Regions from separate parts of the uncultured Porticoccus sp. genome, predicted to be linked through region 2. Evidence: predicted binding sites of a transcription regulator. Region 2 holds the regulator's gene; each other region holds the start of a gene.
What was found. The regulator sigma-54, encoded in region 2, starts transcription at its own class of promoters, with help from an activator protein. The targets are predictions, from matches to a motif close to TGGCACANNNNTTGCNNT.
Positions count from the first base shown of each region.

Region 1: a site for sigma-54 is predicted at 2,874-2,891, ahead of AACZ64_RS00095 (PEP-CTERM sorting domain-containing protein). Genes of this name have one in related genera too.
Region 3: a site for sigma-54 is predicted at 1,946-1,963, ahead of AACZ64_RS03050 (alginate export family protein). Genes of this name have one in related genera too.
Region 4: a site for sigma-54 is predicted at 2,115-2,132, ahead of AACZ64_RS04230 (PEP-CTERM sorting domain-containing protein). Genes of this name have one in related genera too.

Region 1 is NZ_CAXBHS010000001.1:22,206-27,781, forward strand. It holds gene AACZ64_RS00080 (MMPL family transporter) at 1-45, opposite strand, end outside; gene AACZ64_RS00085 (hypothetical protein) at 139-1,623, opposite strand; gene AACZ64_RS00090 (outer membrane lipoprotein-sorting protein) at 1,625-2,521, opposite strand; gene AACZ64_RS00095 (PEP-CTERM sorting domain-containing protein) at 2,945-3,556, shown strand; gene AACZ64_RS00100 (Fic family protein) at 4,320-5,552, opposite strand.
Region 2 is NZ_CAXBHS010000007.1:143,663-149,238, reverse strand. It holds gene AACZ64_RS08330 (KpsF/GutQ family sugar-phosphate isomerase) at 1-294, shown strand, start outside; gene AACZ64_RS08325 (HAD-IIIA family hydrolase) at 297-830, shown strand; gene lptC (LPS export ABC transporter periplasmic protein LptC) at 835-1,416, shown strand; gene lptA (lipopolysaccharide transport periplasmic protein LptA) at 1,406-1,909, shown strand; gene lptB (LPS export ABC transporter ATP-binding protein) at 1,910-2,635, shown strand; gene AACZ64_RS08305 (RNA polymerase factor sigma-54) at 2,760-4,211, shown strand; gene raiA (ribosome-associated translation inhibitor RaiA) at 4,232-4,519, shown strand; gene ptsN (PTS IIA-like nitrogen regulatory protein PtsN) at 4,525-4,983, shown strand; gene rapZ (RNase adapter RapZ) at 4,996-5,576, shown strand, end outside.
Region 3 is NZ_CAXBHS010000002.1:84,206-89,781, reverse strand. It holds gene AACZ64_RS03060 (M3 family oligoendopeptidase) at 1-1,217, shown strand, start outside; gene AACZ64_RS03055 (hypothetical protein) at 1,334-1,663, shown strand; gene AACZ64_RS03050 (alginate export family protein) at 2,071-3,279, shown strand; gene AACZ64_RS03045 (ANTAR domain-containing protein) at 3,393-4,004, shown strand; gene AACZ64_RS03040 (CmpA/NrtA family ABC transporter substrate-binding protein) at 4,007-5,230, shown strand.
Region 4 is NZ_CAXBHS010000003.1:75,842-81,417, forward strand. It holds gene AACZ64_RS04225 (hypothetical protein) at 1-834, shown strand, start outside; gene AACZ64_RS04230 (PEP-CTERM sorting domain-containing protein) at 1,507-2,013, opposite strand; gene AACZ64_RS04235 (hypothetical protein) at 2,525-2,809, shown strand; gene AACZ64_RS04240 (hypothetical protein) at 2,989-3,588, shown strand; gene AACZ64_RS04245 (PEP-CTERM sorting domain-containing protein) at 3,865-4,527, shown strand; gene AACZ64_RS04250 (M90 family metallopeptidase) at 4,975-5,576, shown strand, end outside.

The DNA.
Region 1 (5,576 bases), on a different contig from region 2:
AGGCTCATTGACGGCCAGCAGAATACCGTCCTGAATGAGCGCCACAGGTTGGTGCTCATTGCTTAGCTGCTGGCGATAATCCTGTAATTCTTTATTGATGTCAGTAATCCCTGATCATTTGGCCTGGTGCCAGGCTGCTCAATAATCTGCCCGCCATCCCAGGGTAAGGATGCCGTTGTCCTGATAAAACCCGCCCGGTGTACCCAAGCTGCCATCAAAAAAGTGAAACTCCAGATACACTTCCTGGGCCTCCCACCCGGTATAGGCGATTTCCGGGTTAAAATAGATGTCTTTTTTATCCAGTCCGACATTGAAGCGGAATTTGGCTCGCCAGCGATTCTGGGCAAACGGTATATTGTAGGAGCCATTCAGGGCATAGATTTCTGCACGGTCCATCACCTCTGGTGCCCTGAGCAGTTTGACGCCCGTCAACTGTAGGTTGAGCCTGGCATCGCCGTCTCCGGGGAACAGCTCCAGTGCTGCCCCCCAGCTGATGCTTTTAACCGTGGTGTAGCTGCCATCCACCCGGGTGACAGGTGTGTCGCTCAGCCAGGCCGTCTCGAACTTGACGGTGCCACCCAGGGCTTCAATGCCGAAGTCACCACCGATTATCCAGGTGCGTGGGTACTGGCCTTCAATAATATTCCGGTCGGGGTTATAGCTGAAGTAGGGCACTGTCTGACGGCCTTTCTGCACAGTCAGTGCATAGTCAAAACCGGAGCCGAGTGTGCTGAAGCGGATACCGGCACCGCCTTCTGAGTCGGGGGCGTTTTCCTTTATGGGGACATTTTTTACGATGGTTTCTGCAAGAGCGGTGGTTTTCAGGCTGAGAATTTCACCGGTGCGTTTGTTGACCGGGTACCAGATGCTGTCCCTGTCAGCCAGCTGTGTTTCACGGAAGTGGGGGTAAAGCACAAAGTCTATTTTGCTGTCGCCAAAAAAATGCTCCATACGGATAGCGGGAGAGGCGAGTCGACGATCCTCGAGGTCATCGATCACAAACCGTCGGAAATCCTGAGTACTCAGGCGATCAGTGGGGGGGAACTCATCGATTCTGCCCCATAGTACTCGCTGAGTGCCAACGGTGAAGATAGAGCTGGCTGTTTTGTAGCGTGCATAGATTTCATCGTAATCGAGGCGGAAATCACTCCAGTCGTTGCTGCCGGATTCCCTGTAGCCATCCGCACGAACCGAGGCGTGGAATTCCCACGCCGATGATGGTGACCATTCGGCCGTGGCCAGACCGTGCATGTAGCCCTGATGGTTCTTATCAGCACTTTGTTGGGTAAAGTGCCCGTACTCGACCCATAACCGGTTCAGCTTGACAGTTGGCCCCGCTGATTTTTCAGTGGTGTAACTCGTGAACCGAGGTGGCTCGGTGGGAGTGCCGTCGCCCTCATCTACAAACAATCCATTTTCATCTTCACCGGAATCAAGAATTAGTTCGTCGCCGGGAGCCTCGCTGTTATTGGGCAAATCCGTTTGATCGTCAAGGATCAACAGTTCCTCCGGTTCCTCTTCAATAATCAGCAGGTCAAAATCCTCAGCGCTGACTGGAGACGCAAGAGGGGTCAGCAGCAGGGTGGCAAAAAGCGTCGCTAATCCGCGGTCAGTTATTTTCATGTCATTCTTCCTGGCTGTCTTCGCTCTGCGGACGGAATGGTATTTCCCGGCTGTCATCAGACAGACCTCTCTGGCTGAAGAGTGTCTCGGGAATACCCTGATCGTATTTGATATCAATAGTGATTAACTTGGTGCTTCGACCAGATTGCAGGTCATACATCGTACTATCAAAAATGGTCCAGTAACCCTGGACCCGTTTGATTTTTCTCGCCTGAAGTCTTTTGGTGGGTTCTTCGCGGTTGTTCTCGTAGTAGTCAATTCGCAGGGGCACGAGAATTCCCGGATGAATACAGAGAATGCGTTTGCTGTAAACCGAGTTGGATTTATCGACCGGAATACTTTCCAGTAGGGTGCAGCCGGCACCGCCGACCTTGTCCTTGCCGATAATCCGATGGTGATCCATGGAAACTTCCCGGTCGGATAAATCTTCATAGTAGAAATCGGAACCAACGAACCGGCCGCCTTTTCTCGATGAGGCGATGCGACGAACTCGCTCCAGAGCAGGCAGATACAGCCATTGGTCACTCTCGTCGCCGGGATAATCCTTGGTCAGCAGGCCGGTCCCTGCCACATCGTTCGGTTTCACAAAGCGGAGTAGTGTCCACCGCTCGGCATTGCCCTTGTCCAGTGCATAGCTGAACAGCATGCGCTGTCTGGTCGAGCCGCTGCTTTCCAACACCATGACTACCTGTGAGCTGGCATCCTGGCCGGTAGGATTGTCATAGACAGCCTGAGCCAGTTTGAGTGCTTCACTTTGCTGATTGGCATTGGCCACAGCTGGATGATGCGGCCCGGCCCAGCCAAAGCCGGTGAGCATCAGTACTGACAGGGTTGTTACCCACTGCCTGATGTTGCTGAAGGAAATATGCACGGTCATCCCTGTGATTGTTTTCATCATTCTAACGATCTAAGCGATTCACGGGAACAGTATCGTCTACTGTAGTGACCTAAAGAAAATGCAGCTGAGGTAAGTAAGCCAGCGTGTCGGGCCTGTGTGCTTTATCCGGTACTTTTGTCCAGAACAGTTTGTACCAGTTTGGTGGTCCGTAGGTCGTTGAACGGGTTATGGGTTAGCGCAGCCAGATGTGTGGTCTGGCGTATAAAAAGTGAGTAGCTAGCACTCTATAACAGCATGGTTAAAGGTTGTGGCAACGAGCCTGCGTCAGGTTTCTTTACAGAAGCTAAATGACGGCGCTTTATTTCTGGCAACGATATATATATCTATTTGATATAAAAGAATATTATTTAATTGGCCTGCATTTTGCTTACATGTTATGTATATCAGTGTAATTCATTAAAATTATTGAAGAAGGCCAGAAGTATGTTCAACTCCAAGATCACATCGCGTTTGCGTCGTTTTGTTAGTCAGGTTGCCGTTTGTGCCGTAGCTGTTTCTTTTATGGCAGGTGCCAATGCTGGTTTGGTGGGCGTGAAAAGCGTTGAGATTTCCAATAGTATAAATGAATGGTTGCAGGTGGCTGAGTTTCAGGCCTTCGACATGAGTAATGTGAATGTTGCGCTGACGGCAACGGCCTCAGCACCCGACAGCTGGAGCGCGTCTTCCACGCCGGATAAAGCCATCGATGGGAATACGGATGGCATTTTTGCCAATGGCAGTGTCTTTCATGAAGGTAATCCAAAAACAGGTGATACGCTGACGATTACATTTCTTGAAGCAGTTGACCTGAGTAGTATGGCAATTTTCGGACGTACAGATGATTGTTGTTCGAATCGTGATATTTACGACTTTAATTTTCTTGATGCCAGCGGTAGTTCCTTGTTCCAGTTGACTGGAGTGGATGCCACGGACGTCAATAATCACTTTGCTTCCTATCAATTCGAGAGCAACGAAATTCCCGAGCCGGCTCCACTGGCCTTGCTTGCGGCTGGCCTCCTTGCGATGGCCCTGCGTCGCCGTCGTCGGGCAAGCTGATACCCGCGGTTCTTCGCGCCAATAAAAAACCCGCTAATTGCGGGTTTTTTTATGTCAGCCTGTTTTGCAATTGATGTGAGTTAGCCAGGTAAAGTTCCCCTGGATGCAGCGGTAGAGATTGCGACTATAGACTGGTACCCGCCGTCACAGAATGAGTTTGAGTTAGTGTATTACTGAATGCGGTTGCACAGAGAATTGGTTGGTGGGTTGGGAAGATTGCTGGAGAACCAAAATGCCTTTGACTGTTATAGGGAGTGTGTCTGAAGAGGTGTTAGAAGTAGGGTAAAGGAATGGTAGCTACGGGTGGACTTGAACCACCGACCCCAGCATTATGAAACTGGCTGTAAATTTTTAACACGTTGATTTTATTAACTTTAATTTCGACACCCACAGCAAATTTGCAGTACAGAGCACAACTTTTCACAACAAGTCACGCAAATCTCACGCAAGCGCTGAATTGAATTTGGGATGTTTTGATGTTTTTATTTCACTTTATTCGCTTGAAAGTGAAATAACCTCCTTCCCTATTTCATTTTCACAAAACCAGGTTCCATAGCACTCTCAATCTAAGGTGACACGATAATTTTTATGGCGCATTTCCATTTTTGTGCCACTTTAATTTGTCGCAAAAGGTTAAATGCGCCAAATACAATCGAATATTGTCTTCGTTCCGACTTAACCAGGGGAATTTGCTCTGTAGTCTTGTTCAGGTAGAGAGAAAAGGTTTTAACTGATAAACGAGTAAATTAATAGTTGGCCTTATTTAGACTTCCGGAAATAACCCCGGCATCCAGCGCCCGGCGAGTGTGGCCGGGAATGCTATATGCAACGGTGCACGTGTGCTCTCGGAAGTAATCACTCCGGCATCCTGCAGTGCTGAAACGATACGCCGCGCCTGACGTTCACCTGTACCGACAATACCGGGGACATCGCCACGGGGTAGTTCGCCGCGATATAGCACCGCGTCTAATACGTTATCGGCCTTCGGAGGTAAGCTATCCGTCCGAATTTCCTCTTCTGCCCAAAGCCGGATACGCGCCCGCAATTTGTCCGGCTGCACAAGCTCTTCCATAAAAGTGATCTGATCTATACAGGTTTGCAGGAAGAACTCGGTAAATTCTGCCAAAGCACTTTCACTGCGGCTGCCCCGTCCATCCGTATCTCCGCGGCGTGGCTGGTCACAGGCTATCAGATGTTGCTTGTATCTGGATTCCTGTCTCGCCAGTCCCCGTGCTATTGACCAAATGCCCCCCGTATCAAGGGCCTCTCTCAGCATGGCGTAAGACATAAGGCGGGCCACCCGACCATTGCCGTCGAGAAAGGGGTGAATCCACAGCAGGCGATGATGTGCGGCGGCTGCCGAGAAAATTGTTTCAGCTTTTTTCAGTCTGCCATAAACCTCCTCAAAACGGCGAAGAAAGCGGGGCAGGGCACCGGCACTGACGGGAATGTGATCGCCAACCTTCACATCCCGTGCCCGAAGTTCGCCAGGGATGACTTTTATATGCTCCTCAGTATCCGGGTCTTCTACCCAGAGCAAATCTTCCGGTAGCTGTTCGCAGAACCGCCGGTGGATTTCACAAATGCCGTCAAGGGACAAAGCGCGTCCGTCATCCAGACCGCCTTCATCAATCCATTTTTGAACCATGACATGGGCGCGGGCCTCTAGCTGTAGGTCGCGTTTGCGAGGCTCATCGCTGTAGTCATTCCGCATGGCTCGTTCAATATCGACAGGATGGGTGTTGTGACCTTCAATCAGGTTGGAGTAGTAACAGTTCATGGCGCGCACCAGTTCGGCAAGCGCCGTGACAACGCCCACGGGCAAGCTGCGCCTGAAACCAGCTGATTTTGCGGCAAGCTCTAAGGAGAGTTCTGTTAAAGCGGGACGGAGACGGGAGCCTTCACTTATTTGGAGCGGCTCCATGATTGCAGTAGACTCTCCGCGATCAAAGGCCGCCTCCATGTCCGCTTTAATGTCCGTTTCTTTTTTATCCATAAGTCATTGTATATCATTAGGATA
Region 2 (5,576 bases):
ACCGCCAAAGGGTTTGGCATGACTACGGTGGTTAACCGCCAAGGAGAATTGGTCGGGGTATTTACCGACGGCGATCTGCGCCGGGCTGTCGATAACGATATCGACATCAATCACAGTACCGTCCGTCAATTAATCAAGGGCAGCTGCAAGGCCGTTCATCGGGAACTGCTCGCGGCCGAGGCATTAAAAATCATGGAAGACAATAAAATTACGGCACTTGTTATTGAAGACGCCAACCACCATCCGATTGGGGTTCTCCATATGCACGACATCCTGCGCGCGGGAGTCATGTAACCATGTCAGCCCCGAACCTGAAAGTCACCAGCAGAGCTCGTCAAATCCGGTTATTGCTACTGGATGTAGATGGTGTCCTGACCGATGGCTGCCTCTACTACGGCAACAATGGAGAGGAACTGAAATCGTTCAACATACAGGATGGTCTCGGGATCAAACTATTACAGCGCAACGGCATCAAAGTCGGCATTATCACCGGCCGATCTTCAGCACTGGTGGCAAGACGGGCCGAAGAACTGGGTATCGATCTTGTCGTACAGGGAAGAGAGGACAAACTGACCGCTCTGGAAGACTTGCTGGTTACACACCCTTACCAGATGAACGAAATTGCCTTTCTCGGCGACGATCTTCCCGACCTGGCTGTCATCAGGCGGGTGGGCCTGGGGGTCGCCGTAGCGAATGCCCGGCCAATTATTGCTGAACACGCACTCTGGCAGACTACCGCCTGCGGTGGAGCCGGTGCTGTCCGGGAACTGGCCGAGCTGCTTTTGCAGGCTCAGGATAAACTGGAATCCACCTTTACGGACTACCTCTAGGCTTATGCGTAACATTTTGATGACTGCCATGCTGCTCGCCTCAACAGGGATTTTCCTGTTGTTCTGGCTGTCACCACCAGAGGTATTTCTGAACAAGCCAAGCGCCGATGTAGAAGAATTACCCAAAGCAGACAGTTATATGAACAATATTGATACGGTAAATTTTGACAGGGATGGCAACCGGGCTTACACCCTCACAGCCACGGAGGCACGCCACTTTAATCGCGGCAACCGACTGGAACTGGAGAACCCCGGCATGGTGTCTTACAGTGAGCCGAACGAGGGTTCGGAGCAGGCACCCCCATGGCATGTAACCTCCCAGAAAGGGACTATCTACAACGGGGGTGAACGGGCTGTCCTGTCCGGTGACGTCTATGCCAGGCAATCTGTTAAAAAAGGCGGCAAAAATGAATTTCTCACCAGCAAATTAACCATATTCCCTGAGACCAATATTGCCGAAACCGGCCTGCCTGTGACCATTAAAACGCCTCAGGGGGAGACCACTGGCACAGGCATGTGGGCAGATCTTAATGATGAGATATTCAAACTGCTATCAAAAGTAAAGGGGATTCACCGTGCGCCATAATTTATTCATTCTGCTGCTACTGGCAGCATGTCATTCCTCCAGTCTGGCGCTACCCAGCGACGCACAACAGCCTATCAATATTGAGTCGGACAGAGCCGAACGATATGAAAAAACCGGTACAACGATCTACGAAGGCGCTGTCGTTATTACCCAGGGAACCATCAAAATTCACGCGGACAAAGTCACCGTCTACACGGCAAATAACCAGGTCGTCCGAATTGTCTGTGTGGGAGAACCTGCCCGCTACCAACAACAACCGAACCCCAACGACAACATGATGTACGCCAAGGGCGACACTATTGAATACCATCTGGCCAGTGACCGTATCGACCTACTGAAAAATGCCAGCGTTGAGCAAAATGGCACCGTTATCACCGGTGAAAAAATCAACTATGACCTGAAGGCAGAGGTGGTCAAGGCGAGCAGTGGCGACAATCCCCGCCAGCGAATCCAGATGGTCATTCCACCCAACAAGCAAAAGGATGCAAACTAAATGGCTATCCTTAAAGCGTCAAACCTGGTCAAAAGCTATAAAAGAAGGCCGGTGATTCGCGATGTATCCCTCACCGTCGAAAGCGGTGCGATTGTCGGATTGCTCGGGCCTAACGGCGCTGGCAAAACCACCTGTTTTTACATGATTGTCGGGCTGGTTCATCAGGATGGCGGCTCTGTTTATATCGATGATGAAGACATCACTTCTCTGTCCATGCACGGCAGGGCGCGCAAGGGACTTGGCTATCTCCCGCAAGAGGCTTCCATTTTTCGCAAGATGACCGTGGAGAATAATATTCTGGCGATCCTGGAAACCAGAAAAGATCTCGACAAACAACAGCGTGCAAAAAAACTGGAACAGCTACTCCAGGAGTTTCATATCAGCCATATCCGCAACACCCTTGGCATGAGCCTCTCGGGAGGGGAACGTCGCAGGGTGGAAATTGCTCGAGCACTGGCCATTGAGCCAGCCTTCATTCTTCTGGATGAACCCTTTGCCGGGGTCGACCCGATTTCAGTCAACGATATCAAGCAGATCATCCGTCACTTACGCGATATAGGTATTGGTGTCCTGATCACAGACCACAACGTACGCGAGACACTCGATATCTGCGAGCATGCTTATATCGTTGGCGAAGGACAGGTTATTGCCGAGGGGCAGGCCACCGATATTGTCGCCAACCAGCAGGTACGGGATATCTATCTCGGCGAAGACTTTATGCTTTGATGGGACGTATCACCGCACAGCGATTGTGCAAAGCGGCACACATTTTGCTTGTCTCCCCCCCCGGAGGCAGACTACACTTTCCGTGTGAACATCTTCGTAACAACTCTCTATACGCAGTCATAACATGAAAGCCAGCTTGCAACTGAAAATCGGCCAGCAGCTGACGATGACCCCTCAGCTACAGCAGGCCATCCGTCTGTTGCAATTATCCTCTCTCGACTTGCACCAGGAAATCCAGCAGAACCTCTACGATAACCCGCTGCTTGAGCTTGCTGAAGAATCCGAGAATCTGGCCGCAGAAACCGCCACTGGGAAAGTTGAAGATATCGACAGTGCAACGCGTGATCTTAACAGCAGTGAATGGGACAGCAAAATACCCACTGACCTGCCAGTCGATGCCAACTGGGACGACATCTACCAACCCAGCACCACCATCAGAAACACCGGCGCGGATACACGCGATTTTGACAGCGTTCACAACGTCACAGAGTCGCTTCAGGACCACCTGATCTGGCAACTTAATCTGACGCCGATGTCTCCCAAGGATTACCTGATCGGTGAAATCATTATCGATTCAATTGATAGCCGGGGCATGCTGACGGCACCGGTTGAAGAAATCTGGGCTGCGCTGGACGACGAAATTGAGCTGGATGAAGTACTCGCTGTAGTGCACCGCATTCAGCAGTTTGACCCACCTGGTGTTGCAGCCACCGGCCTCGCCGAATGCCTTCTGATTCAGCTGAACCAGTTCTCTCCTGATACGCCGCTGATTAACGAGGCCATCCAGCTCGTCACTGACCACCTGGAACTGGTTGGACAGCGCAATTTTCGACAAATGGAAAAAATCACCGGTCTGTCCCACGAGATACTCGAGGGTGCCATCCTACTTATCCAGACATTGGCTCCCAACCCCGGTGACGCCATTCGAAACGATGATATCGAGTACGTGGTACCCGATGTTCGAGTCACCAAAGTCGATAATCACTGGAAAGTTTCCCTCAATGAGGACATCACTCCTCGCCTGAGTATCAATCAACAGTACGCGCAGCTGATTCGCAGAGCCGACTCCAGCCAAGACAACACCTTCCTCAAGAATCACCTCCAGGAAGCCAAATGGTTTCTGCGCAGCATGGAAAGCCGCAATGACACCCTGATGCGCGTCACCAGTTGCATCATTGAATTACAACAGGGCTTTCTGGAACAGGGACCCGTGGCGATGAAGCCCATGGTGCTGGCAGACATTGCCGAACGACTGGACCTGCACGAATCCACTATTTCGAGGGTGACCACCCAAAAGTACATCGACACACCGCAGGGTGTTTTTGAACTAAAGTATTTCTTCTCCAGCCACGTCTCGACCGACGCTGGCGGGGAGTGTTCATCAACAGCCATTCGCGCTATGCTGAAAAAAATGGTAAGCGCTGAAAATCCGGGCAAGCCCCTCAGCGATAACAAACTGACAGCACTGCTTCAGGAGATGGGTATTCAGGTTGCCCGACGCACTGTTGCCAAATATCGCGAGGGGATGGGCATCCCCTCTTCCAGCGAAAGAAAACGCTACAACCCCAACACCTAACACCTATTAAGGAGAACCGCATGCAATTGAACATCAGCGGACATCATCTCGATATCACTGATCCGATCAAAGACTATGTCACTACCAAATTATCCAAACTGGAGCGTCATCACGACGGTATCACCAGCACGAACGTGATTCTCTCAGTTGAAAAATTGATCCAGAAAGCTGAAGCAACAGTCCATGTTAGCGGCGGTGAATTCTTTGCCGATTCCGAGCATGAGGATCTTTATGCGGCTATCGACATGCTGACCGACAAACTGGATCGACAGCTAATCAAGCACAAGGAAAAGAACCGCGGTAGATAACACTCATGAAACTGATTGATGTACTCACCCCTGAAAACACCGTTGCCAGCGCCGAGGGCGGTAGCAAAAAAAGGGTACTGGAAAACCTTTCCGTCTTCCTGAAAGAACGCATGGAGGGGGTCAACGCAGACGATCTCTACCAGAGTCTGCTGGCAAGAGAGCGACTGGGCAGCACCGGGATAGGAGAAGGTGTTGCCATCCCCCACTGTCGACTGGCAGGCTGTGAAAAGATTACCGGAGCACTTGTCAAACTGGCTGATGCCGTCGATTTCGATGCTATCGATGGAGAGCCGGTAGACCTGATCTTTGCACTGATCGTTCCCGAGGAGCAAAACGACGAACACCTGCAGGTCCTCTCTTCCATCGCCGAATTACTTCAGGACGAAACGGTTCGCAATGCATTGCGACAGGCCGGCAGTGATCAAGACCTCTTTCGGATAGCAACCGGCAATGATGGCGACTGAGGCGAAAGGCTAATGCGACTGGTGGTGGTAAGTGGGCGTTCTGGATCCGGCAAGAGTACCGCACTGAACGTCCTCGAAGATGTCGGTTTTACCTGCATTGACAATCTTCCCGCCAGTTTGCTTCCCGGCCTTTTTCAGAAAGCCATCAACGCCAAGAACCAGCATTGGCTGGAAAAAATTGCGGTGGGAATTGATGTCCGCAACCTGGGCGAAGACCTTGACCAGCTTCCAAAAATTCTTGCGGAGCTGAAGCATTCGGGCATCAACTATGAAGTGCTTTTCCTCGATGCCAGAAATTCCGTCATCATCCAGCGTTTCAGTGAAACACGCCGCAAGCACCCACTAACCAACGACCGGGTAGATATTAACGAAGCCATAGAACTTGAGACCACCCTGCTGGACCCAATCGCCTCAATTGCAGATCGCAGAATTGATACCAGCACCATGACCCTGCACCAGCTACGCGATGTCATCAAGCAGCAAATTGCTCCCCACACCAGGGACGACATGGCTATCATGTTTGAGTCCTTTGCCTTTAAACGCGGAGTACCAGTCAACGCGGATTTTGTCTTTGACGTTCGCTGCTTGCCAAA
Region 3 (5,576 bases), on a different contig from region 2:
CATCGGCAAACCGCAACGACAGAAAACAGGTATTTGAGCTTTTCTGGGGAACCTACCAGCATTTTCGTCAGACCCTTGCCCTCACTCTGGAGGGACAGGTAAAAAAAGAGGCGATGATAGCCCGGGTGCGCGGTTTCGATTCATCCCTGGATCGCGCCCTGTCCCAGGACAACATTCCTGAAGCGGTTTACCGGACACTGTTGTCTGCCGCCAATGAGCACCTCACATCCCTGCACCGCCTGCTCGGACTGCGGCAACGAATGCTCGGCCTCGGGGAATCCCGTTACTACGACCTCTACACACCCGCGGTCACCCTGCCCCGAGAATTTACACTGGAGCAGGCCGCCACCCTGACACAGGCCGCACTCACGCCTCTCGGCAGCGACTATGTCGAACAACTCAACGAGGCCCTCAAACAACGCTGGCTGCACGCCTATCCGGCGCCAGACAAGCGCAAGGGTGCCTACGTGATGGGAGCCGCCTATGACGTCCACCCTTTCCTGATGTTGAATTTTGAGGGCACCTTTGATTCTGTCAGCACCTTTGCTCACGAGTGGGGGCACGCCATGCACTCCCTGATGGCCAACAGTCACCAACCCTTCAGCAAGTCGGCCTATTCCAGTTTTATTTCGGAAATCCCCGCGACGGTTAATGAACTACTGCTTTTTGATTATCTGCGCGACAACGCATCAAGTGACGATGAAAAACTGTTTTACCTGTTTCGCGAACTGAATCTTCTGCGAAGTGCTTTTTTTCGACAGGCCCAGTTCGCTGAATTCGAACTGGCTATCCATGAGCAGGTTGAGAGCGGCGGCAATCTGTCAGGCGATAAATTGAATACGCTGTATGGGACTATCCAGAAACGTCATGCCGGCCACAACATGGGGATCATGCAAGTTGATGAACCCTATACCGTGGAATGGGCCTCCGTTTCACATTTCTACCGCAACTTCTCTGTCTATCAGTATGCAACGTCCATGGTTGCCGCCTACAACCTGGTAGGTCGCATTGCAACCGGTGGCGAAGAAGCACGGCAACAGTACCTGGACATTCTTCAGGCGGGTGGGTCTGACTACCCTTACCGGCTACTCAGAAACTCGGGGGTGGATCTGGCTGATCCAGCCGCGTATCACCCCATGATTCAACGAATGACCCGGTTGATGGACGAGGTCGAGCATATTCTCGACCGGCAGGGTGCAAAGAATACCTCCCGGTGAGCATCCTGTTGTACCGGTGAAGCGCTTTCTTCAAAGCTTTCACGTCGTGCAGTCAACCGAATCCCCATTCTGGCGTTTAAAGCAGCACGTCTTTAAATAACCAATGAGGAAATACCATGCGACTACTCCTGTTACTGGCGGGCATTGCTCTTGCCACATCCAGCTTCGCCGAGCCAACCACAAAGCCCGACAACTCCGGTGATAGAAAAAGTTATACCGGTTCCATGTTTCAAAATATGGATACTGACCAGGACGGCAATATATCAAAGGCCGAGTATGAAGCGGGCCTCCGGAAAAAAATGGAAGAACGCATGGCCCACTTCAACGCGATGGACGCGGATGGCGACGGCCTGGTGAGCAAAGCCGAAGCCATGGAAGCCAAGGCGCGAATGAAAGCGAAATGGAAGGAAAAACGTCGCCTGCATTGCAATAAAGCCGATAAATAGCATTTCCGGTACCCGACAACCCCGGCTATCTGATAACCGGGGTTGTTTTATAGTCCATCATTATTAACTCGGCCACACCTTATCCATGGCAAGCATGGAGACATGTTTCATCCCGCCAAATCATCCGCTGTTGCTATCAGACAAGTGCCAATGAACAGAGTCCTTTTTTTGCCCCAAATTACTCCGCACCCGCATCTTTATCGCACCAAATTTAAACAAAAATTCCCCGTCGGATGCCCTACAGGCCAACCATAACCACTAAAAAAGCCACTATTCGATATATGGCACGGGTTATGCTTATAACTGTTTGACACAACATCCTACTGGGTAATGAAGCCCGTGCGCACCATCCTGCGTACGGGCTTTTTTATTTTTGTTTTGGGGAAAACAAACTCGAGGAATTTCACATGAAACCGAGATCTATTCGACTTTCTGTTTTTGCATTGCTGTTTGGCCTACACCCTTTACTGATGGCGAGCGCTGAAGAAGCCACCAGTTTTTCAGAAATATTCACCGAGAGTGATACCAGTTTTACTTTCCGGTATCGATTTGAGCATGTAGATGATGAAAATGCCGAGAAAAATGCCAATGCATCCACACTAAAGTCCCGCATAACCTGGACTTCGGCCAGCTATCATGGCTTTTCCGGCCTGCTGGAAGTCGATGACGTAAGCCATATTGGCGGCGAGAACTACGCGACACCCTCCAACGGGAAAGTCGGTGAATATCCCATTGTTGCCGATCCGGATGGCACCGATATCAATCAGGTCTATCTCAAGTATCAACAAGATGGCTTTACCGGTACAGCCGGTCGCCAGCGCATTCTCCATTCCGGCCAGCGGTTTGTCGGCGGTGTCGGCTGGCGCCAGAACGAACAGACCTATGACTCTGTACGGGTGCAATTGCCCATCGGGCCAGTCACATTGGATTACAGCTATATCTGGGACGTAAACCGAATTTTTGGGCCCGATACCGGTGGCGCACAACCGCGTCGCTACGACTCTGACTCTCATGCGCTCTACCTGTCATTTTCGCCAATGGAAGGTTATAAGCTGGCCGCCTTTGCCTATCTGCTGGATTTTGACAATGCAGCGGCCAATTCATCGCAGACCTATGGTATTGAGTACAGTGGTGCCGTTGGTCCCGTCACCCTGGCAGCCAGTGCCGCCAGCCAGACCGACTATGCCGATGGGCCAATTGATTACGACGCCGACTATTACATGGCTGAAGTCGGTACAAAGATCAAAGGCATTGGCCTGGGCATCGGCTATGAATTACTGGGCAGTGATGACGGGATGAAAGCCTTCGGCACGCCCCTCGCCACCCTGCACAAGTTTCAGGGCTGGGCGGATCAGTTTCTGGTCACACCTGCCGATGGTATCGAGGATATTTACTTCAAGATGACCGGCAGCGTTGGCAAAACCAATCTGGCGTTTTTCTACCACGATTATTCCGCGGATGAGGGCAGCGCCGACTATGGCGAGGAATATAATGCCGTGGCAAGCTACCCGATCAACAAATATGTCGGCGTTGAGCTGAAGTACGCCAAATATGATGCCGATGAGTTTTCTCAGGACACCGACAAAATCTGGTTTTCAGTCAATGTGAAGTTCTGATCCCGGAACATCACCGTGGCATCTCTCTCAGTGGCGGGCTATGATTCTCCTGCCACTGATTTTTTTGCCTTTTTAAATTTATCCTCCCAACGAATTACTTCAAATAGAGCACCATGACACCACCTTCAGCCAGGGACCCCATTCGCATCATGCTGGTCGATGACCATGTCGAACGATCTGCCAGCGTCGAAGAAAAACTCCGGGATTCCGGTTTTGAAGTCATTTCGCGGTTGCCATCGGCAACCGGTCTACTGTTCCAGATTGAACAGCATCAACCAGACCTGGTATTAATCGACATTCAGTCGCCCGGTCGTGATGTGCTGGAGAGTCTCTCGGTGGTCAACCACCACAATCCGAGACCGGTAGTCATGTTTTCCCATGAAGAAGATCCCGCTTTTATCGAACAGGCCGTGGACGCCGGAGTGACTGCCTACCTGATGGATGAGCTGAACCCGGACCGGGTCAAACCGGTTATTGATCTGGCCATTGCCCAGTTCAAGTCCTACCAGTCCCTGCGCAAGGCCCTGGATGACGCACGCACCAAGCTTGCCAGTCAGTCTGTGATAGAAGAGGCAAAACAACTGCTGATGGCTCAACGTGGCATCAGCGAAGACAAGGCACACAAAACCTTGCGGACACTCTCGATGGACACCAACCAGAGTTTGCCCGAGGCGGCTCGGTCAGTGATTAATATTCTGGGAAAGCCCAGTAACAACGCGAGATAATCATGCAGACGACGACCCATAAATTACCGGCCGGCGAACGGCAGAACCTTAATATCGGCTATATGCGGCTGAGTGACAGCGCGCCGTTGATCATCGCCCAGGAACTGGGGCTTTTTGCCAAATACGGCCTGGATGTAACACTTTGCAGAGAAGTCTCATGGGCCAATATCCGCGATAAACTGATTGCCGGGAATTTTGATGCCTGTCAGATGCTGGCACCCATGCCGCTGGTGACAACACTGGGGGCTGCGGGGATACGCGCACCGATTGTCACCGGATTGGTGCTATCGCTCAACGGTAACGGGATTACCCTGTCCCGCCCCCTCTGGGAACAAATGGTCAATCAGTCAGACATTCCCCTGCAGCCTAACCAACCCCTGGCAAGTGCCAGGGCGCTCAAAAAAGTATTGGATAAACAGCCCAGCAACCAGACAATTACCCTCGCTACTGTTCACTCTTTCTCCACGCACACACAATTGCTTCGGATGTGTCTCGAGGCAGGGGGTATTGATCCGGATCGCGATGTCAGGGTGATCGTGCTGCCACCGGAACAGATGGTGGATAGCCTGGCTCAGGGCGTAATTGACGGTTTCTGTGCCGGGGAACCCTGGAACAGTATCGCGGTGGAATATGGTGTCGGCGTACTGGCTACCACAGGGTTCCACGTCTGGAACAATGCACCGGAAAAAGTATTGGGTGTCATGGAGGAATGGCATACCCGCAATCCCGCCACTCACCTCCGGTTGCGGTTGGCATTGATGGAGGCCTGTCAGTGGCTGGCCGACATGGGCAACCGTGAAGCGACTGTGCAAATGTTGACTCGCCCGGACTACCTGGATTTACCCACCAACTATTTGCGGCCATCACTGACCGGCAACCTGGTCTACGACCGCGGATGTGCAGCTGAACACCACCCGAATTTCCACGTTTTTGCCAGTTACAGTGCCGGCTTTCCATGGCGATCCCAGGCGGAATTTCTTCTGCATCACTGTGAACCGCTGCTGGGCAAGGTTTTCGATCGCGACAAAATAGTGTCTATCACGCAACAGTGTTTCCGGACAGATTTATACCGCGAAGCTGCCCGGTTGCTGGGTTACCCCACACCGGATCAGGACCACAAGAGTGAAGGGACCCATGCTGAGCCCTATTGGTTTAACGATCAGATTGAATTGGGTAGCGACCTGATGGTATCGCCCCAAATGCTGCAAGAAAATCGCGACGACTAGCCCTCCCCGCAACAACCAGGCCCAAGGTCACCTCTTGGTGCAGCCTGACTGAAAAGCGCCCCATAATTGTGCCGGCCAGCCCGGTTACTCCCTCACCTCTCATCTCAACACCTTGTTTTTGCCGACTTTCTTATTTGGCATACATTTTGTATATCTATAGATAAGACACCAATAACGCACCGACTAATACCTGTCCAATGGTATTAAGGGCAATGAAGCCCCCCTGCACATAAAACCGGCAGGTGGGCTTTTTTTATGCAAGTGACATTCACAGTTGAGGTACCCGTTAAATGAACAGCAATCTTCAAGACTCCCCGGTACAGAAAAGATTGAAATTTCCACAATG
Region 4 (5,576 bases), on a different contig from region 2:
GAGTGGAACGCGACGACTCGCAGTTGGTCCATAGATGGCTCGATGGCGACCGACGACGAAGACGGTGTGCAATTCGCCAGCGGGACGGCGGATAACCATGGCGTGATTCTCGGCACCGATGACGGGATCGACATTGACGAGGGGCGGGTGCACAACCATGCCACTGGTGTGATTGTGTCCACCGGATCCGCGAGTGATTCAATGGATGGCGGCAGCGGCATCGACGTGGATACATTATTTGAGCCTACGCAGGGCGATGTCCGCCCCGCCGGCCCACTGACCATCATCAACGAAGGCTATATCGAAGGTGTCCGCGCCATCGGCACGGATGAGGCCAGCACCTCCGAGATCACCATCGAGAACAGCGGCACCCTGCGGGGTCGGTCCGGCACCGCCATCCAGCTTGCCCCCGAACAGGGCGATAGCAGTCTGCTGGTCTCGGGCGACAGCAAGATCTTCGGCGATGTGATCTTTGGTGCGGGCGACGACCTGCTAACCGTGGAGGGGTTGACCTCGGGCCTGCTGATTAACGGCATCTTCGACGGCGGCGCAGGCAACAACAGCGTTTTTTTGAACGACTACCTGCTGTCCGACCTGCTCTCATTCGAGATTACCGACGATCTGATCAATCTCTCCCTCGCTATCCTGAATAACCAGGTGCTCTCAGGGCAGTTCATAAATTTTGCTACATGGACCTTTTCCTCTGATGGCCCTTTTTCCACTGAAGATCTTGCAAGCCGGTTTGCGACCCCAGTGCCAACACCCGCGATACTGCCCCTTTTCCTCCTTGGGCTCGCCGGGATCTGGGCCAGTCGAGCTCGTCTTTTGAAGTAGCCGTTGAGGCAGGGGCTTCTACTCTCGAGCAAGAAACCCGGGTCCTGGTTGAACTTAAAAATATGGTTTTCTCAACCTGTTGAGTACGGTTTAACAAAGGGCCCGGCATCCATTTTGATTGGCGTAGAGCCCATGCCATCGTACTGTTTTGTCGGCGCGCTGCACCGATAAATCACTCACTGCGACCCACCTTGTCTGCTTCACAATATAGAAGTGCATTTAAATGTACGCAGGTAATTCCCACGTCAAGAGTTCACTCAGGTAAAGATATCCGCCCGCTTTCTGTGTTTCTGGCGGGTGTCTCCATATTTGTAAAGCAGATCCATGAAACCTGCCATCTTATGGTGTTAACACAGAGAGCGCGCGGAGTTGCTGTGCTGGTGGACGTCCGGAAATCTGGGAGGATGCGAGGGCGGCTGGCGCTGCTGGAGGAGCTTTATAAAGCCGAAGAGCAGGTTGCCAATGGGAATGTATTACTAATGAAGGCACAAAATCACGAGTTTTGAATAGGCTGCTGGCCGACTTCCCTGAAAGTGGACGCATTGCTCCTGATGTGGACGCGTTGCATTAGAAATTAGAATAAAAAAGCCCCGCGATGCGGGGCGGACTTCAATATGAAGCAAGCTGTACTGCCCAGGGTTACCCCCTGGGCGAAACCCGGGTGGTTCCTGTTCAGCGTGCGGCGAGTTTGGCTCTCAGGCTCAGGGCCGCCAGGCCAATGCCCAACAGCAGCAAGGTGCCGGGTGCGGGCACAGTGCCGCCGGGAGTTTGCTCAATCATAAAGGCATAGTTGATGTATCCGCCACCCTGGCCGTTGTCTCTGACCCAGGCGGTGGTGTCACCATTAATATCGTAGATGCCGTTGTTGTTGGAATCTACCCGGTAGCTTTCGCCGAACAGGTCGACCCCGATATAGATCTGGTCAAGCCATACCATGTTGTTGATGGCCAGGGGATCTGTGCTCACAGTTGAAATCGCGTAATTGCTAAAGCTGCCACCAAACAGCAGCGCGGCAACTTCCTGGCCGGTGTAGGTTGGCGTTGTGAAGTCACTCCAGCTCGGGCCGTCGGCATTGTAGGTGTCCCAGCTGCCGACATAAATGGGTGCTGCGTACAGGGAGCTGCTGAATACCAGCGCAAATATGGCGGCGCACTTTCCCAGGAATTTCTTTGTAATCATGTTGTTCTCCAAATTTTACTGCCAGTTAGGTGGTCTTCGTTGCAGTGTCCTGACACTGCCAGGTGACGCCAACGTTTTGTAGTTTGTCTAACACACAATCATAAGCATAAAGTGTGCCATATTTTTATCTTATTAAATTACAATAAGTTAATGGGGGCTTTGAGTGTAGATGCTGGCTGACTGTAAATTATTTTGACAGTAAGCCGGGGAAGCACGTGATGCCAATTTTTAGAAGATGAAAGAATTGGTAACAACTGAGAATTAATTAAAGGGGGCGGTGAGAATTCAAATCTAAAGGGGCATCACAATTATTTATTAACCATTTATTGTTATCTGTTTTCATCACTTAACATAATTCAGGTATGTTTGAACCATTATGACTTTTTTGGCTGCTTGCTTTGGCTACTTGCGCTGATCAAGCAGTCTGACTGCCAAGTGGCAAACGCTCATAAGGTTGGTTATCTACAGGTTATTTCCTGCCTGTAACGCAACTGTGATATTTAGGGGGCATATGCTCAATTTTCTGCGAATTTTTAGTTGGTTGCTGTTCACATTTGGTGTCGTTGGGTTTCTGGCTGTTGCCCTGGGGTTTAAACCGGATATTGGCTCGCTAGCTTCGGCGCTCGGAATTCTTGGAATTCAGGTGATATTTTCGGCGATGATTCTGTACGGATTCAGGCTGCACCGGCAAGGCAGGATTGGCCGTCATAACCTTGTTTACGGTAGCTGGTTTATTATCGTCGCCCTTGTGATTATCGGTCAGGTCTGGATTAATATCAGTGACGTCAACTTTTAATAAAACGCAGTCCTGAAGTTAATGGGATTCGGTTTAACGAGGTGGTGGGGATGCCTTAATCCTGTCTCCCAGCCGTGGTTTTTTCACCCTCCAACGTACAAAGTCCGGATGTGTTGGAACGCAACTATCGGGTGGGGAATGGAAGATTTGAACCTGATATGTCAAACGGAGAAGGCATCATGAAATCAGTTTTTACAGGCTTTATCTTGTCATTTACCTTAAGTTTTTCTATTCATTCGGTCGCAGCTGACGGCATCAAGGAAGTGCTGGATCTGACCGAAAAGTATATCAAGTTGTGCCAGACAGATGACATCAAGCATGTCATGCCCAGTTTGGTTGCTGATGGCTTAAATAAACCTTCACGGGGTAGCACACCCACCAAAACCATCGACGATTGGGAGTTCAAAGTAGATATTCCCAGTCAAGGATTCAAAATGTGGCTTGCTCATCAACAGTCGGCCGGAATAGACCCCCCTTTTATTTGTAATATCAGTGCTTCATTGAAAAGCGGCGATACGCGAGATTTCAGTTTTATGAAATCTGATTTTTTACCGCTTATGATTAATATTTTTGGTGCCCCGACCCGTACCGAAACGCACCCAAAAAGGTCTGAAATTTACCATGCACAATGGTGCCAAACACCCAAAGGCGGCATGGAGCTCATGGCAGTGAATCCCCAGGTCAAAAGATGGGCTAATGCTGGACAGAGTGCTGATGTTGTTAATGTATTCAGGATTGGCATGAGTTTGTGGCAGGGTAAAGATAAGTATTGCCGATAACTTTCAACGCTGTTTTAAATGGGGAGTTTTTATTCATGTTTGAGTTCCAGCCTTTGGCTTCATTGTAAAGATGGTAAAAGGATCATGGCGCTGAGGTCGTCAGGTTCCTTTACATTGCTGGGATTCAAGTATCAAAGAAGTTTAGTTAACTGTTTGATTTTTAGTTATATTTATATTTTGGCCTGGATTTTGCTTAGGCCTTAAACTTGAATGTAAAAAGTGACGATTGATTTATCGTCAAACAATGAATATATCGAAAAGAAGGGGTACTAAATAATGCGTGGTCAATACAAAAAAATTCTGTTCGGATTGGGCTTGGGAATGGCCATGTCGGTTAGCGCCTTCAGTGTTCATGCGAGTCCCATTACCAGCGGGCTGTTCACTCCCGATGCGGTTGAAGACTACGAAGGCACGCCTGGCAGTCGAACAGTTTTAACCACGTTGTTTGGCGGAGACGTGAGTGTTGTCGATGGTTCAGTAAATCATCGGTCGGTTGACGCGGGTGACTGGATTGACTTCAGGTCATCAAGTGCGATTGTCCCGAATTCAGGCTCACGCTTTGGTGTTGGGTATGGCTTCGGTAGCTATTCCCTGGATTTTTCTGGACTGGGTGGGATTTTCGGATTCAGCGGCTGGTTCAGTGCTGCCGGTGCCGGTTCGGAGTTTATCGAGTTTTTTGGTCTTGCCGCGGAATCGCTGGATATCGTTTCCAGAGCTAACGGTTTTGGCCCGGGTGATGGCACTATGGAGTTTGTGAGCGTGCTGTCTACGGTTGCTATTGGGTCAATCACCATTTCCGGGTCAGAGATTGCATCGGACGATCTGGCCTATACAACATCCCGGGCTACCGGTCAGATTCCAGTCCCCGGTACTCTGTTGCTGGTTGGTCTGGGCCTGGCTGGCCTCGGTCTGCAGCGTCGTAGACGTGCTCTGGCCTGATTGCCAGCAGTCCCATTTGCTGTTCGGATCTAATGAATCAGTAACGTGAGTGACAGGCTCGTCTGATTAAAAATAGTTGTGGGCCAGGCTTCTCTAATTTATGGAAGCCTGGCCCACATTTTTATGTGTGATATTTTTTATAGGCTCGGCTTGCATGGCTTACCACCTGTTTCATTGTGGTAAATCAGTTCGTTTCATGTGGTTTGAGTCCTTTTCTTTAACGACTTCATTGATTGCCTGACGATATTTTTTTGTGGATTGGTCATTGGCCGTTCCATAGACGCCTGTCTAGTTCTTTCGAAAACTGGCGGTGCCAGAAAGCAGAATTTTCCGTAAGCTGTTCGCAGTGAGCGTCTGCATGAAAAATCGTGTTTCTCAGACGTTCCAATCCTGTCGTTCCTGAACCGTTCAAGACGTTATGCTGTAGTGAATTATGGTGCGTTAAACATGTTTAAGCGATTGCGCAACTGGCTGGAAGGTCGACGCGTTAAGAAAATGGGTTTTACCGCCGCGCAATGGGAGGCCGCTATTGTCGACTGGCCGGTGATGCATCGTTATCAGGGGTCCGAGCGCGATGCCCTGCGCGATATGACCTTTCGGTTTCTCGCGCGTAAAACGTTCGTTTCTGGCGGTGAGTTCCAGTTCACTGATGCCATGTGTCTGAAACTCGCGACAATGGCTTGTGTGCCCGTTCTACATCTCGGCCTGGATTGGTATGACCGCTGGCAGACGGTGATTCTCTACGAAGAAGATTTCGTGCCGAACCGCTCCCATCGCACTGATGATGGCGTGGTTCATGCCAGAGGTCCCGGCTTGAGCGGCGAAGCCTGGTATCGTGGTCCGGTGATTTTATCGTGGCAGTCGATCTGCGACAGCGGCGCAGATACGCGTCACGGTAAGGCCGCTAACGTGGTGATCCACGAGTTGGCGCACAAACTCGATATGTTGCGTGATGGTGCGAATGGTGCGCCGCCAATGCATCCCGATATGCGCCCCGGCGAGTGGCACGATATTTTTACGGCCGCGTGGGATCGATTGCAAAATGATCG